3 regions of the Cryobacterium sp. Hb1 genome follow, and region 3 is predicted to be linked to each of the others. Evidence: riboswitches for the same ligand, from Rfam matches in the RefSeq annotation. Region 3 holds a riboswitch; each other region holds the start of a gene.
What was found. Region 3 has a riboswitch for thiamine pyrophosphate ahead of E3T38_RS12815 (ECF transporter S component). Riboswitches for the same ligand answer to the same signal wherever they lie in the genome.
Positions count from the first base shown of each region.

Region 1 (4,277 bases), on a different contig from region 3:
TTCTCAGTGCGCGGCCGGCATCCGTGCGGCTGAACCTGACCATCGACCTGCCGCGGCCGCGCGCGCTGTCGATGACCACCTCAGTAGAGTTCGCCGAATACGAACGCACACTCCTGGCGACCCTGCACGAGGAAACCCGCTCGTCCAGAGCACCCTAAACGTCAGCGCCGACCGTGGGGCGTTGTAGCCCCAAGTGCCCACGCAAGGTATCGGCGGTATAGCGGGTGCGGAACAGGCCGCGCCTTTGCAACACTGGGATCACCCGGTCCACGAACTCGTCCAAGGATTCCGGCAGCAGCGGCGGCATGACATTGAAGCCGTCTGCGGCACCGGAATGAAACCACAACTCGATTTGGTCGGCGATCTGCTCCGGCGTTCCGACCATGGTGCAATGCCCACCGCCGGCGGCAAGCCGGCCCAGTAGCTGCCTGACCGTGGGCTGCTCAGCCTGAATAATTCGTAGGATGGTCGCATACCGGCCCTGCGGCCCGGTGAAGCCGGCCAGCGGCGGCAGCGGCGGCACCGGCGCATCCAAGTCCCAGGCACTGCAATCCTGTTGCACGAACGTTCCCAGCTGCGCGAGCGACTGCTCGGTCGGCAGGAGGGCGTCGACCTCCGCTTGCTGCGCCTGCGCCTTCGCCTGTGTGGACCCGACATAAGTGACGAGTCCGGGCATGATCAACACCGCATCCGGATCGCGGCCGGCTACGGTGATGCGCCTCTTCACATCTTGGTAATACTCCTGCCCGCTGGCGAGGTCATATGCCACCGCATAGATTCCTTCGGCATAACGGGCGGCCAGCGCCCGGCCAGGGTCGGAGGCGCCGGCCTGGAACAATACCGGTCGACCTTGCGGCGGGCGCGGCACCGTCAGCGGACCGTCCACCCGAAAGTGTTCGCCGGAGTGGCCGATTGCTCGCACCCGGGTCGGGTCAGCATAGAGACCTCCGCGGTCTAGGACCAGAGCATCGTCCTCCCACGAATCCCACAATTTCAGTGCCACCTCGATGAACTCCCCTGCTCGGCTGTAGCGCTGATCATGGGAGGGCAGCACGTCCATTCCATGGTTGCGGGCTTCGGCGTCAAACATGGAGGTGACCACGTTCCAGCCGATGCGCCCCTTACTGATGTGATCCAACGATGCAAGCATGCGCGCCGCGTGGAACGGCGTGTAAAAGGTCGCCGAGACGGTGCTGACCAGCCCGATGCGGCTCGTCGCCCGCGCCATCGCGGCCATCGCGGTCAACGGCTCAAGAAACCACCGCGGGCCGGTACTCACATCACCGACGGCGTGTCCGTCGGCGAAGAACACGGCATCAAAGAAACCACGTTCAGCGCTTTGAGCGAGCCGTTCATAGAAACTGATGTCTCCCAACTGGTCTGCGGGCGACTGTGGCCGCCGCCAAGCGGCACCGTGGTGGCCACAACCCATGAGGAATGCATTGAAGTGAAGCTGGCGCGGAGCTGACATGACCGACGCGCCCCTAGTTCATCACCAGGCCGCCGTCGACCACCAGGTTCTGCCCGGTGACCGACCGCGCCCAGGGGGAAGCAAAAAAAAGTACCGCATCGGCAAATTCGGCGGGGGTTGTCACCCTGCGTAGCGGGGTGGACGCGGCAATGAAGTCGAACACGTCCTCGGGGGTGGCTGCGCTGGCATCCGTGGTGCGCAACAGTCCGCCGGAGACCATGTTCACCGCGATGTTGTGCGGGCCAAGGTCTGAGGCAAGGGTGCGGGTCAATGAGAGCAGTGCGGCCTTGGAGGCCGTGTAGTCGTGGTACGGCACCACCGGGTTTTGGAACAGGTTCGTGCCGATGTTGATAATGCGGCCGAACCCGGCTTCGCGCATGCCGGCCAGCGCCTGCTGGGTCGTGTTCAGGGCACCGCGGACACTGCCAGAGAACTGCGCCTCGAACTCGTCCCAACTGATGTCGGCAGCGCCGGAGCGGGCATCGCCGTTGAAGCGGAAATCGGCCAACGCGTTATTGACCACCGTTGTAACAGGGGACCCGAAATGTGCCTGAGCCTGCGTGAATATTGCCGCGACCTGTTCTCGGTCGGTGACGTCGGCCCGCACAGCAAAAGCGTGTTCAGGACCATAGCTGGCAACCAGGGTCTCCGCCGCTGCGGCGCTGTTGCGATAGTTAATGACGACCCGGGCGCCCTGAGCCGCGAAAGCGTGCACGATGCTTGTACCCAAGCCGCGTGCACCGCCGGTGACCAGGACAATCTGTTCTGCTATTTGCATGATTTTCTTCACCTTAGGTAAGGCGAAAGGACGAGATCCGGCACCACTCTGGTACACGAAATTCTCCGTGACATCCCTTCGCTAGTTCGAACTAGATCAGGTTCAACGGGTGTCATCTCAGCCGACCGTCATCCAGTCGGCACCCCGTGTCGCTGCGACTGAGTATACGCAACCACCGGTACCGGCGAATTCGCGTCCCAGGCCTGAACTCATCAACTGCCGCGCTGGTCGACTTTGTCGTCGCAGGGCTCAGCGCCAACTCCGTTATTTACGGACGCGAATGAGCAGCGGGCGCTACACGCCACCATCGCCTCGGGCCGGCTCACCGATACCGTCAGTCTGCTTCAGCATCCGTCGGTGCACACGATCGACACGGGGGCTCCGGTGGCTGCGCCAGGCTAAGAACATTCTCTCTTGTGAGGTGTCTACTCACCGGGGCAAGGCCAAGGCGCTCACGGCCGCGCAAAGCACCTGACAGCCTGAACAGCCACCTAAACAGTAGGCAAGAGTGAGCAGCGCCCAGCACTCGAGGACCGTCTTTATGCGGGTTGCCCCCACGAATAAGCCGCGCCGACGCCGTGTCCTGACCACAGCAGGGTTCTCTCTAGATTCGGCAGTTTCGCCCATGCCGTGATGAATGTTTCTTGGACGACGTCGTCCACCTCGCTTTTAGCGCCCAGGATGCGCATCACGTACATGCGTATCAGCGGCCCGTGCCGCCGTACGAGCACCTCGAACGCTCGAACATCGCCGTCAACAGCACGGTCCACCAGAATCCAACCGGACGCATGAGAAGTCTCAGAATGGGGAAGGAATGCATCACCCTGACTATCCGGTAATCAGCTGGGGAAGTATCTGCCGCCCTGCGAGGTGACGGTCCAAGTAGCGGATAGCACGATGAATTTCGTTGAACCCGCCTGGTCGTTAAGTGCGGCGGCATGGCTCCATATGAAGATCCATGTTTTTGCCATGGCTTTGTCGGCCAGTGACGGGTTTGCACACTTATTCAGGCAGATTGCATAGGTGTCGGCGACGAAGGCGTCATACAAGGAGCCGAAGGCGAGTGCGTCACCCGCGGCCACCCGTTCGAGTAGCAGATGACCGCCGATACTGCTTTCCGGAGAACGCGGCTCCGTCTCGGCGTCGGTCACGATGCGGGCCGGAACGATCGAATAGTAACTGTAGACAAGGGACTCCCTAGACGTGGTGAGTGAATCCACTGACAAGGTCCAGGGCAGCGCTTAAAATCTATGTGATCTCAATGGGAGATGTCAAGACAATTGATAGACAAGAAATCGGTCACATAGCTGTCGAGATAACGTCAATGACCACTGCGACTAAGAAGCCACGGTTTCAGCATCCGCGGAACAGGATTAATTCACGTCGCTGTGGCTTGCGCGCTGATCTTTCGCACCACGCAGACCGTCTGACAAACTATGTAACAAATTCTGAATTCCTGGGCGATACGTTCGTAATGTTATGCAATCGTTGCATTGACCGCTTGAAACTGTTGGCAATACTGGTTCTCTTCTCGGTCGGCGGTAATAGCATCGTCGCCGGCTGGTGGCAGTAAGTTCGTTTCTTCTCGTGCTGCTCGGAGTCGCAGTGGTCATTGTTCTTTCCACCAGCAGGACGGAGCTCCGCACGCCGCGGGGAGTATCTATGGTCATTAATGACGGGGCGTGGCGTGCGCTATCGGCGTGAACTCATTGGTGAGTCACGGTTGGATGTCGGCCGAGCCTGCACCGGAGTTGCGTGGAAGGATTCCCCAGTAATCCACCGGGTGCGGGTGGTCGTCGGGGTGACGGGGCTGGAGCCTCAAGGCCTGTTGTCCCCGGCCAGGCAGACCGCCGCACAGGGCGAAACCATCCGGTCCACCCTGGTTATTGAAATTTCATGATGAAGCTATTTTTTTGGCACCAGAGAATAACCATAATGCCTGATTTTCTCCCGGCTCCAGACGTCACACTTCTGTAAGAAAAGATCCATATCCACCCGCTCCGATGCGTTATACCGTGCCTAATCCAA
Region 1 covers NZ_SOHI01000036.1:22,756-27,032, reverse strand. The annotation lists gene E3T38_RS15005 (ABC transporter ATP-binding protein) at 1-158, shown strand, start outside; gene E3T38_RS15000 (LLM class flavin-dependent oxidoreductase) at 155-1,471, opposite strand; gene E3T38_RS14995 (3-oxoacyl-ACP reductase) at 1,485-2,249, opposite strand; TPP riboswitch at 2,306-2,406, opposite strand; gene E3T38_RS17220 (RNA polymerase sigma factor) at 2,789-2,980, opposite strand; gene E3T38_RS14985 (hypothetical protein) at 3,089-3,469, opposite strand; gene E3T38_RS16805 (hypothetical protein) at 3,922-4,149, shown strand.
Region 1: it holds a riboswitch for thiamine pyrophosphate, as region 3 does, so the genes downstream of both, E3T38_RS14995 (3-oxoacyl-ACP reductase) here and E3T38_RS12815 (ECF transporter S component) in region 3, are expected to answer to the same signal.

Region 2 (4,277 bases), on a different contig from region 3:
CCGGCTGGTCGCTGACCTCGAGGCCATCGGCAGCATCGGCCGCGGGCCGGGCGGTGGCCTGGATCGCACGTCCTTCTCGGCTGCGGACGGCGAGGCCCGCGCCTGGTTGCTGGGGCGCTGCGCCGAGGCCGGTCTCAGCGCGGAAGCAGACGGCATCGGCAACATCGTCGTATCGCCCGACTATGACGACCACACTGCCGGCCGGCCCGCCGTGTGGTCCGGGTCGCACATCGACACCGTGCCCAACGGGGGCGCATTCGATGGGGCGCTCGGCGTGCTCGCCGCGCTGGAATGCCTGCGCCGCATCCAAGAGGAACGCCCAGCTCTGGACCGACCAGTGCGGGCGGTCATGTTCACCGACGAGGAGGGCAACTATGCCCACCTGTTCGGGTCGAGCGCACTCGCGCGAGGATTTTCCCGCACCGAGCTGGAGTCGCTCACCGGTCGGGACGGCGACCGGTTCGCCGACACATTCGCAGCCGCCGGCGGAGACCTCGACGCGGCCACGGCGACCAAGTTAGACCCCGCCGCGCTGCACGCCACGGTGGAGCTGCACATCGAGCAGGGACCGATGCTCGAGCAGCTCGGGCACGACATCGGCGTGGTCACCGGCATCGTGGCGCTCGGCGGCGGCGTGGTGTCGTTCCGGGGCCGGGCCGACCATGCCGGGACCACCCCGATGGACCGGCGCCGCGACGCCCTCACTGCCGCCGGCGCGCTGCTCGTGGCGTTGCCCGCAGTGGCTTCAAGCGTCAGCGAGCGCGCCGTCGTCACCTCGGGCATCGTGACGGTCGAGCCGGGGAGCGCCAACGTGATCCCCGGGCTGGCCCGGGTCACGGTGGATTTCCGGGAAGCGGAGGCGGATCTGGTGGACACGTTGCAGACAACCATCGTGGATGCGGCCCGGGAGATCGCCCTGCGCTACGGGGTGGCAGTGGAGTTCGATTTTGAGGTCACGATCCCGCCGGTCCAGCTCGACGCCAACATCCAGGCAACCATCGCCACCGCGGCCGTCGCGCGCGGGTTGTTGTACAGCTCGCTGCCGTCCGGGGCCGGCCATGACTCGCAAAACATGGCGCAGCTGGCGCCGACGGGCATGATCTTCGTGCCGAGCATCGATGGCCGCAGCCACTGCCCCGAGGAGAACACTGCCTGGATCGACGTGGAGAACGGCGCGAACGTGCTGCTCGATACCCTGCTGTGCCTCGCCCGCGATTGACGGTCCCGCTTTGCTCGTATCGGATAGCGGAACCCTTGTGACAGCGTCCTCCTGCCTGGCTCGCGCGGTCGAGTAGATCTATCGTCCACGAAGGCCGAGAGCAGGGTGTGAGTGGAATATTTCGAAACATCCGTTTTGCTCGTAGGTTCGCTAAGTACGATCGACAAAAGTCGGCCAGCCAGGCTCGTCTTTTTTCGACTCTGGAGGATGCATCCGTGACCGTGCTCGAGGAAATCAAAAAAGCTAATGACGCCTACGCTCGATCATTCGGTGAGAAGTCCACACTCGCATTGCCGCCAGCGCGCGGCTTCGCCATCCTCACCTGCATGGACGCCCGCCTCGACCCTGCCCAGTACGCGGGTTTGAGCGAGGGCGACGCACACGTGATCCGCAACGCCGGCGGGCGCGCCTCTGACGATGCCATACGCTCCCTCGTCATTTCATACAAGCTGCTCGGTACCAAAGAGTGGTTCGTCATTCACCACACCAACTGTGGAATGGAATTCTTCACCGACGACGTCATCCGGGGCCTCCTGGCCAACAGTTTGGAAACAGCAGCCTTGGGAGAGGGAGGGTTTTACGACGTCGGCACCGGCCCGGGCTCCGCCGAGGGGAAGTACATTGACTGGCTGACCATCTCAGACCAAGCGTCCAGCGTGCTGGAGGATGTCGAACGAATCAAAGCGCACCCGCTCGTACCGCGAAACATCCCGATCCATGGCTATATCTACGACGTCGCATCCGGGCGCCTGATCGAGGTACCGGCGGCCACGGCAGCAGGATCGGCACAGTAGCGGACATCACTGCGACTGATCGAAGTTCTGGTGATGACCTCGTCGGAGTCGTGGTGGTCATGTTCGAAGACTTGGTACGCACGCGTTAGGTGTGAACCGACACACGGTTCGTCCAGGCGTGGCTGTTTCTTGGTTACACTCATTTTGAACACGGGAGTCCGGTGAGCCGGGCTGAGAGGAAGATTATCAATCTTCGACCGTCGAACCTGATCTGGATCATGCCAGCGCAGGGAGGCAATTTTCTCACATCCCGTGCCCTGATATTTCTGCAATCAAGGAGGGCACGACAATGCAACTATCTCTATCCAAAAGTGCGCCGTCGCGGTGGGTGACGGTCGTCGCGCTGGCTCTTGCCGCGGCGACAGCTCTGAGCGGCTGCGCCTCAGATTCGGCGACAGGCACCGACTCGTCTACCGCGTTGACTCCGGTGGCCTTCGCCTTGGACTGGACACCGAATACCAATCACACCGGGCTGTATGTCGCTCTTGAGAAGGGCTACTTCACGCAAGCGGGGCTTGAGGTGAGGGTGCTTCCCTACAGCCAGTCATCCCCCGACGCACTCATCAACGCCGGTTCAGCTGACTTCGGTATCAGCTTCCAGCACGCGGCCACCTTCGCGGCGGCAGCGGGTGTGCGTAACATCTCGGTGATGTCGGTGCTGCAGCACGACGCTACGGCGATCGGGGTCCTGGCCAGCCGCGACGACATTCGCAGCCCCAAGGACCTCGACGGCAAGACCCTCGGCATGGCAGATCCCAGCGCAACTTTTCCCACCGAGGCTTCGGACGTGATCAAGAACGATGGTGGAACGGGCGAGTTCAAGAAAATCACGCTGGGCACCTCCGCCTATGAGGCCCTCTATGCCGGCAAAGTTGACTTCACCTCGGCATTCACCACCTGGGAGGGTATCGATGCCGCTCTTCGTGGCACCCCGATGAAGTTCTTCGCTCTGCAGGACTATGGCGTACCGGACCAATACTCGGTGATCGTCGAGGCAAACCGGGCCTGGACGGCCAAGCACCCCGCCGCCACTGCTCAGTTCGTTCAGGCCCTGCAACAGGGCTACCAGTACGCCGCCGATAATCCAGATGCCGCGGCGAAGATTTTGATCGAGGCCAATCCCGGCGCCTTCGAAAACACCGAACTCGTTTACCAAAGTCAGAAAGAACTGAGCGCTTCCTACCTCAAAGATGCCAACGGTCAAGTGGGCACTCAATCGGCAGACACCTGGCAGGAGCTGGCCGATTTCCTCTACGGTGCCGGCCTCTTGGCCGACGAAGACGGCAAACCGCTCACGGCATCGCTGGACACGTCGACATTGTTCACCGAGCGCTACCTCAGTGAAAAATAGCATCACCGTGAAGCCGGCTCCAGCGCCCCGCATGAGGCTACTCTCGGCGCTCGCGCCTCCTGCCGTGATCCTCGCCGCGCTCGTGATCACTTGGCAGGTGGCGGTAACGGCCGGCGGAGTGCAGCCAGCGATCTTACCCTCCCCGCAGCGCATTCTTCAGCAGGGCTGGGAGGCGCGCACCACGATCTGGGAGAATACGCTCCCTACCCTGCAAGAAACATTTCTCGGCTTCGCCGTCTCCCTGACCGTCGCTTGGACGCTGGCGATCCTGATCGATTTTTCGCCCGGGCTGCGGCGAGCGCTGGTACCACTGCTGGTGGCATCCCAAGCCATACCCATCATTGCGATCGCGCCGCTGATGGTCATCTGGTTCGGGTTCGGAATGCTGCCCAAAGTCATCGTCATCGCCCTGGTGACATTCTTTCCGGTCACGGTCGGACTGATTGACGGTTTCAACCGCACCGATCGGGACGCGATCAATCTGCTGCGCAGCATGGGGGCCAACCGGTGGAAGCAGTTCGTGTACGTGCGTCTTCCGTCGGCGCTTCCCTCGTTCTTCACAGCCCTCCGAATCGGAATCGCCTACGCCGTCACCGGTGCCATTTTTGCCGAGTATGTCGGCGCCGAGCGAGGCCTGGGCATTTATATGGCGATGATGAAGAACTCGTTTCGCACCGATCTTGTGTTGGCTGCCGTTGCAGTGACCGCGTTCGTGAGCGTGTGCCTGTTTCTGTTGACCTATGTCGCCGAACGGGCGATCATCCCTTGGCATTCGAAGGAACGTAGGAGCCGGCATGGTTGAGGCAACACCCCCGAAGATCGAACTGCGCGGAATATGCAAGTCGTTTCCGCTCGGCCACGGGCAGGTACGGTCGGTCCTCGACGACGTCGCCTTCTCGGCGCAGCCGGGTGA
Region 2 covers NZ_SOHI01000036.1:27,551-31,827, reverse strand. The annotation lists gene E3T38_RS15025 (Zn-dependent hydrolase) at 1-1,219, shown strand, start outside; gene E3T38_RS15020 (carbonic anhydrase) at 1,435-2,013, shown strand; TPP riboswitch at 2,154-2,263, shown strand; gene E3T38_RS15015 (ABC transporter substrate-binding protein) at 2,303-3,364, shown strand; gene E3T38_RS15010 (ABC transporter permease) at 3,396-4,166, shown strand; gene E3T38_RS15005 (ABC transporter ATP-binding protein) at 4,159-4,277, shown strand, end outside.
Region 2: it holds a riboswitch for thiamine pyrophosphate, as region 3 does, so the genes downstream of both, E3T38_RS15015 (ABC transporter substrate-binding protein) here and E3T38_RS12815 (ECF transporter S component) in region 3, are expected to answer to the same signal.

Region 3 (4,277 bases):
GGCGACGGACATCCGCCTCTTCTCGCCACCCGACAGGGTGAACGGGTTGGCGTCGGCGAGATGGTCGAGTCGCAGCCGGTGCAACAGCTCGTCGACGCGGCTGGTCTGTTCGGCCTGGCTGAGCCCGAGGGCGCGCGGGCCGATCTGCAGGTCGGCCCGCACCGTCGCGGCCAGGAATTGGTGTTCCGGGTCTTGAAAGACGGTTCCAATGCGGGTCAGCAGCTGCTGGGAACGCCAGCGGTGCGGCTCGGAAACGATACCGGCCGCAAGGGTGTCACTTGCCTGCAGCGTTCCCCCGGCCGGCTTCAACAATCCGGCCAGCGTGAGGGCGAGGGTGGATTTTCCGGCGCCGTTGGGGCCGGTCACAACGGTGGCGGTGCCGGCCCGCAGGTTGAGGGTGATGCCAGCGGCGACAACGGATGCCGCGCGCCGGCCAAACGGAACACGACCCACCGCGAGCCCCTCGGCCCGCAACAGGGTCTGCGCCGGGGTGATCGGAGAGCGCGTCGGAAACCGGGGGGGCAGGGCCGGCACCCAGACGCCGGCCTGCGCCAACCGCTCACCTTGCCCCGACAGGATTTCGCGGGTGGGGCCGTCGGCCAGCACGCCCCCGGCCGGGTCGAGCACGATGACGCGGTCAACGACGTCCTGCCAGACCTCGACCCGATGCTCGATGACCACAAAGGTGGCCCCGGAATGATCGAGGGAGCGCACAACGGCGTCGCGCACCTCGATGACACCGGTGGGGTCGAGGTTCGCGGTCGGCTCGTCGAGCAGCAACAGCCCCGGCCGCATAGCGAGCACGCCCGCCAGCGCCAGGCGTTGCTTCTGCCCGCCGCTCAGGCTCGAGGTCGGGTGGTCGAGGGGCAGGTCCAGGCCGACCTCAGTGAGAGCCTGGCGCACCCGCGGCCAGATTTCGGCGCGCGGAACGGCGAGGTTCTCGCAGCCGAATGCGACGTCATCTCCGACCCTGGCCAGCACAACCTGAGAGTCCGGATCCTGCAGCACGAGTCCGACCCGCCCGCGCGCCTCGGCCGCGCGGCGGCCGTCGATGAGCAGGCTGCCGGTCTCGTCGCCGTCTTCGGCATCGCCGAGCACGCCGGCCAACGCGTGCATGAGAGTACTCTTGCCGGCACCGCTGGCACCGAGCAGCAAAACCCGCTCGCCGGGCGTGACCTGCAGGTCAAGCCCGGACACCGCCTGATTGTGGCGCCCGGCGTGGCGCCAGCCCCAGTCGCGGGCTCGAATCTGTACGGCGCGGATCTGCGCGCCGTGACCGGCCGGGAACGGCGGGGTGTCCAACATCCGCTAGCTGATCGCGGCGGAGGGTGCTCGCGACCCTTCCCGACCAGCAGCAAACCGGCTCAGCGCACCGGTGCGGGCCAGGCCGCGCACGGCCAGCCAGGACAGCAGGCCGGCCAGCACGGTGCCCGACACGACAGCGGATACGAAATAGACGACCCTGTAGCCGAAATCCAATGCCGCATAGCTCGTGAAGGTCGTGTCGAGCAGACCTACTGCCACGCCGGCGCCAGCGCCAGCGAGAAGGGCGACGCCGAGTCGCCAGTTGCTATAGAGGAACAGCGCGAGAATGATTTCGGCGCCGAGGCCTTCGACGACGCCCCAGATGAGCGTGGAGAAGCCCCACTGGGTACCGATCAGCATCGACACGACGGCGGCGACGACTTCGGTGTACACGGCTGCGCCTGGCTTTCGGATGATGAGACCGCCGAGCACTCCGGCGAACAGCCAGCCACCGGCGAGGAGACCCTCGAGACCGGGCGTGAACGCGAGGATGGCGCTGAGCGGGGACCAGGCCAGGCCCCAGGCCCAGAAGATGACGCCGCTCGCAACGCCGATGACACTCGCGACGACGATGTCGACCACGCGCCAGCGAAAGTTGCGGGGCTTCTTCGCCCTCGAAGTCTGGCGAGTGGACTGACGGAGTGAACTCGTTGTAGCGTGCACTGTTCGTGCCCTTTCCGTAGGTGAATACAGGGGCACGGGATCGAGAAGCCTCCCTGCGCTGGCATGATCCAGATCAGGTTCGACGGTCGAAGCTTGGTCAGCTTCCTCTCAGCCCGGTGTACCGGACTCCCGTGATACCGCCAATTCTAGCGCCCCGCCTAGACTTGCGGCATGGGAATGACGACATGAGTATCAGCATCCTGCTCGTGTTGGCGGCGCTGTATCTCCTGCTGATGCGTCGGTTCCTGATGCGGCGTCGGCGCATCGCCCGGGGATTGCCGGTAAGCAGCCCGTGGCACTTTCCGCCCTGGCTGCGGCTCCGGGTGCCACGGTGGGCGCGCCGTCGGTTCGCGCGCCGGCCGCGCCGGCCCCGCCGCATCCGTTCTGCTCGTCGCCCCCGCCGCGCGCGCCCGGGCCCACCTGGGGGAACCGGGCCGAGTTTATAGACTGGGCCAGCGGCTCGGGCCCCGGCCCCGCCTAGAGAGCAGAGCTACTTCTTGAGGGCTCGGATTATTCGGGCCAGGGCGCGCCCGGCGACCAGAAGGAATGGCACACCGACGGCGAGCAGGGCGATGACGTTCGGCTCAAACCGAGCGGTGCCGCCCGACTTGACATAGGCACCGATCGGCAGCGATACGCCACCGCCGCCCCCACCGGATCCGACAGCACCGCCTTCGCCGGCATCACCGCCACCGAAACCGTAGTAGCTGAGCGCCACCGGTATGAGGGTGACGCCGTCAATTTGCACGGGATCACCGTAAGCCGATTTCACACCGGCGGAACGGAAGGCTTCTGCGAGTTTTTCCGGGAGGCTGGTCATTCCAACAGGGTAGTCGACTCGTGTCTTATGGGCGAGGCTTGAAGAAGGAGGCCGAACGCACTGTTCCCGCCCCGAATCGCTCAGTCACGGAATCGACCGCCAGCTCGGCGCCGCGCCAGTCCTCGTCGGGATCCCATAAGCCAACCGATCCCGACGCTGTACCGAGCTGCTCAGCCCGCACCCCGATCAGTCTCACCCGAATACCCGACGCGGCCAACAGGTCGAACGCTGCGACTGCTTCCTCATAGATTCGCCGGCCGACATTGCTCGGTTCAGCGAGGGTGCGCGACCTGGTAACGGTACTGAAGTCTGTGTAGCGCAGCTTGAGTGCCACGCGCCGTGCCACGAGATCGCTGCGCCGCAGCCGAGCGGCCACAAGGTCGCACTGCCGCAGCAATTCACTGTGCAATCGGTCGATGTCAGTCACGTCGTGTTCAAAGGTCACCTCGTGGCCGACGCTCTTCTCTTCCCGCTCGAGCGTCACCGAGCGTGGGTCACGCCCCCAGGACAGCTCGAACAGTTTCACACCGGAGGCCTCCCCCAGCGTTTTTTTCAGCACGTCCAAGGGCGTGCGGGCAATATCGCCGATGAGTTTCAGGCCGAGGCGCGTCAGCATCTGCTCGGTAGCGGACCCCACGCCCCAGAGTGCGGTCACGGGCAACGGATGCAAAAACTCCACCGTCTTTTCGGCCGGCACGACGAGCAGACCGTTGGGTTTGGCCAGGCCGGAGGCAAGTTTGGCGACGAACTTGGTCGACGCCGCGCCGACGGAGCAGACGAGGCCGGTTTCGGCGAACACGCGGGCGCGAATGAGCTCGCCGATCACAGCCGGTGAACCGAACAAATTAGTCGCGCCGGCAACGTCAAGAAACGCTTCGTCGATGCCCAGCCGTTCCACCAGTGGCGTGACGTCGTCGAAGATACTCATCACTCGGGTGGAAAAGTCTCGATACTGTCCCATGTGCGGCTCGAGTACGATCGCGTTCGGGCATTGCCGCAACGCGAGCGACATCGGCATGGCCGAGTTCACACCGTATTTTCGGGCGATGTAGTTGGCCGCCGTGACGACCGAACGGCCGCCGCGGTGGCCGACGATTACCGGCAGGTGCGCGAATTCAGGGTGAGAGAGCAACTCGACCGAGACAAAGAACGCGTCCAGATCAACGTGCAGCACCGTCGCCGAGCGGTCGTCGACGTCGTCCGCCGAAATCTGCCGCCCGCTGCCATCCTGTCTGCCCACCGAAAAACCCTAACCCGATCCGGCTCATATGCACTACCGACAGAGGGAAAATACAATTCCACGGCATAACTCCTGCAATTCACTGCTGAAAAATGTCGGGACCGCGTCTTTTCGCGGGAGCCGTACGTCACGTCACGCAATCTGCAGGAGTTATGCGACGGGACGACACGTTTTATCGAGCAGCTAGGCGAGCGTCGTTCCGAAAACCAGCCCGAGCAGGTAGGTGACTGCGGCCGCGCCCAGGCCGAT
Region 3 covers NZ_SOHI01000028.1:373,688-377,964, reverse strand. The annotation lists gene E3T38_RS12820 (ABC transporter ATP-binding protein) at 1-1,305, opposite strand, end outside; gene E3T38_RS12815 (ECF transporter S component) at 1,309-1,968, opposite strand; TPP riboswitch at 2,001-2,111, opposite strand; gene E3T38_RS12810 (hypothetical protein) at 2,459-2,788, opposite strand; gene dinB (DNA polymerase IV) at 2,814-4,028, opposite strand; gene E3T38_RS12800 (VIT1/CCC1 transporter family protein) at 4,212-4,277, opposite strand, start outside.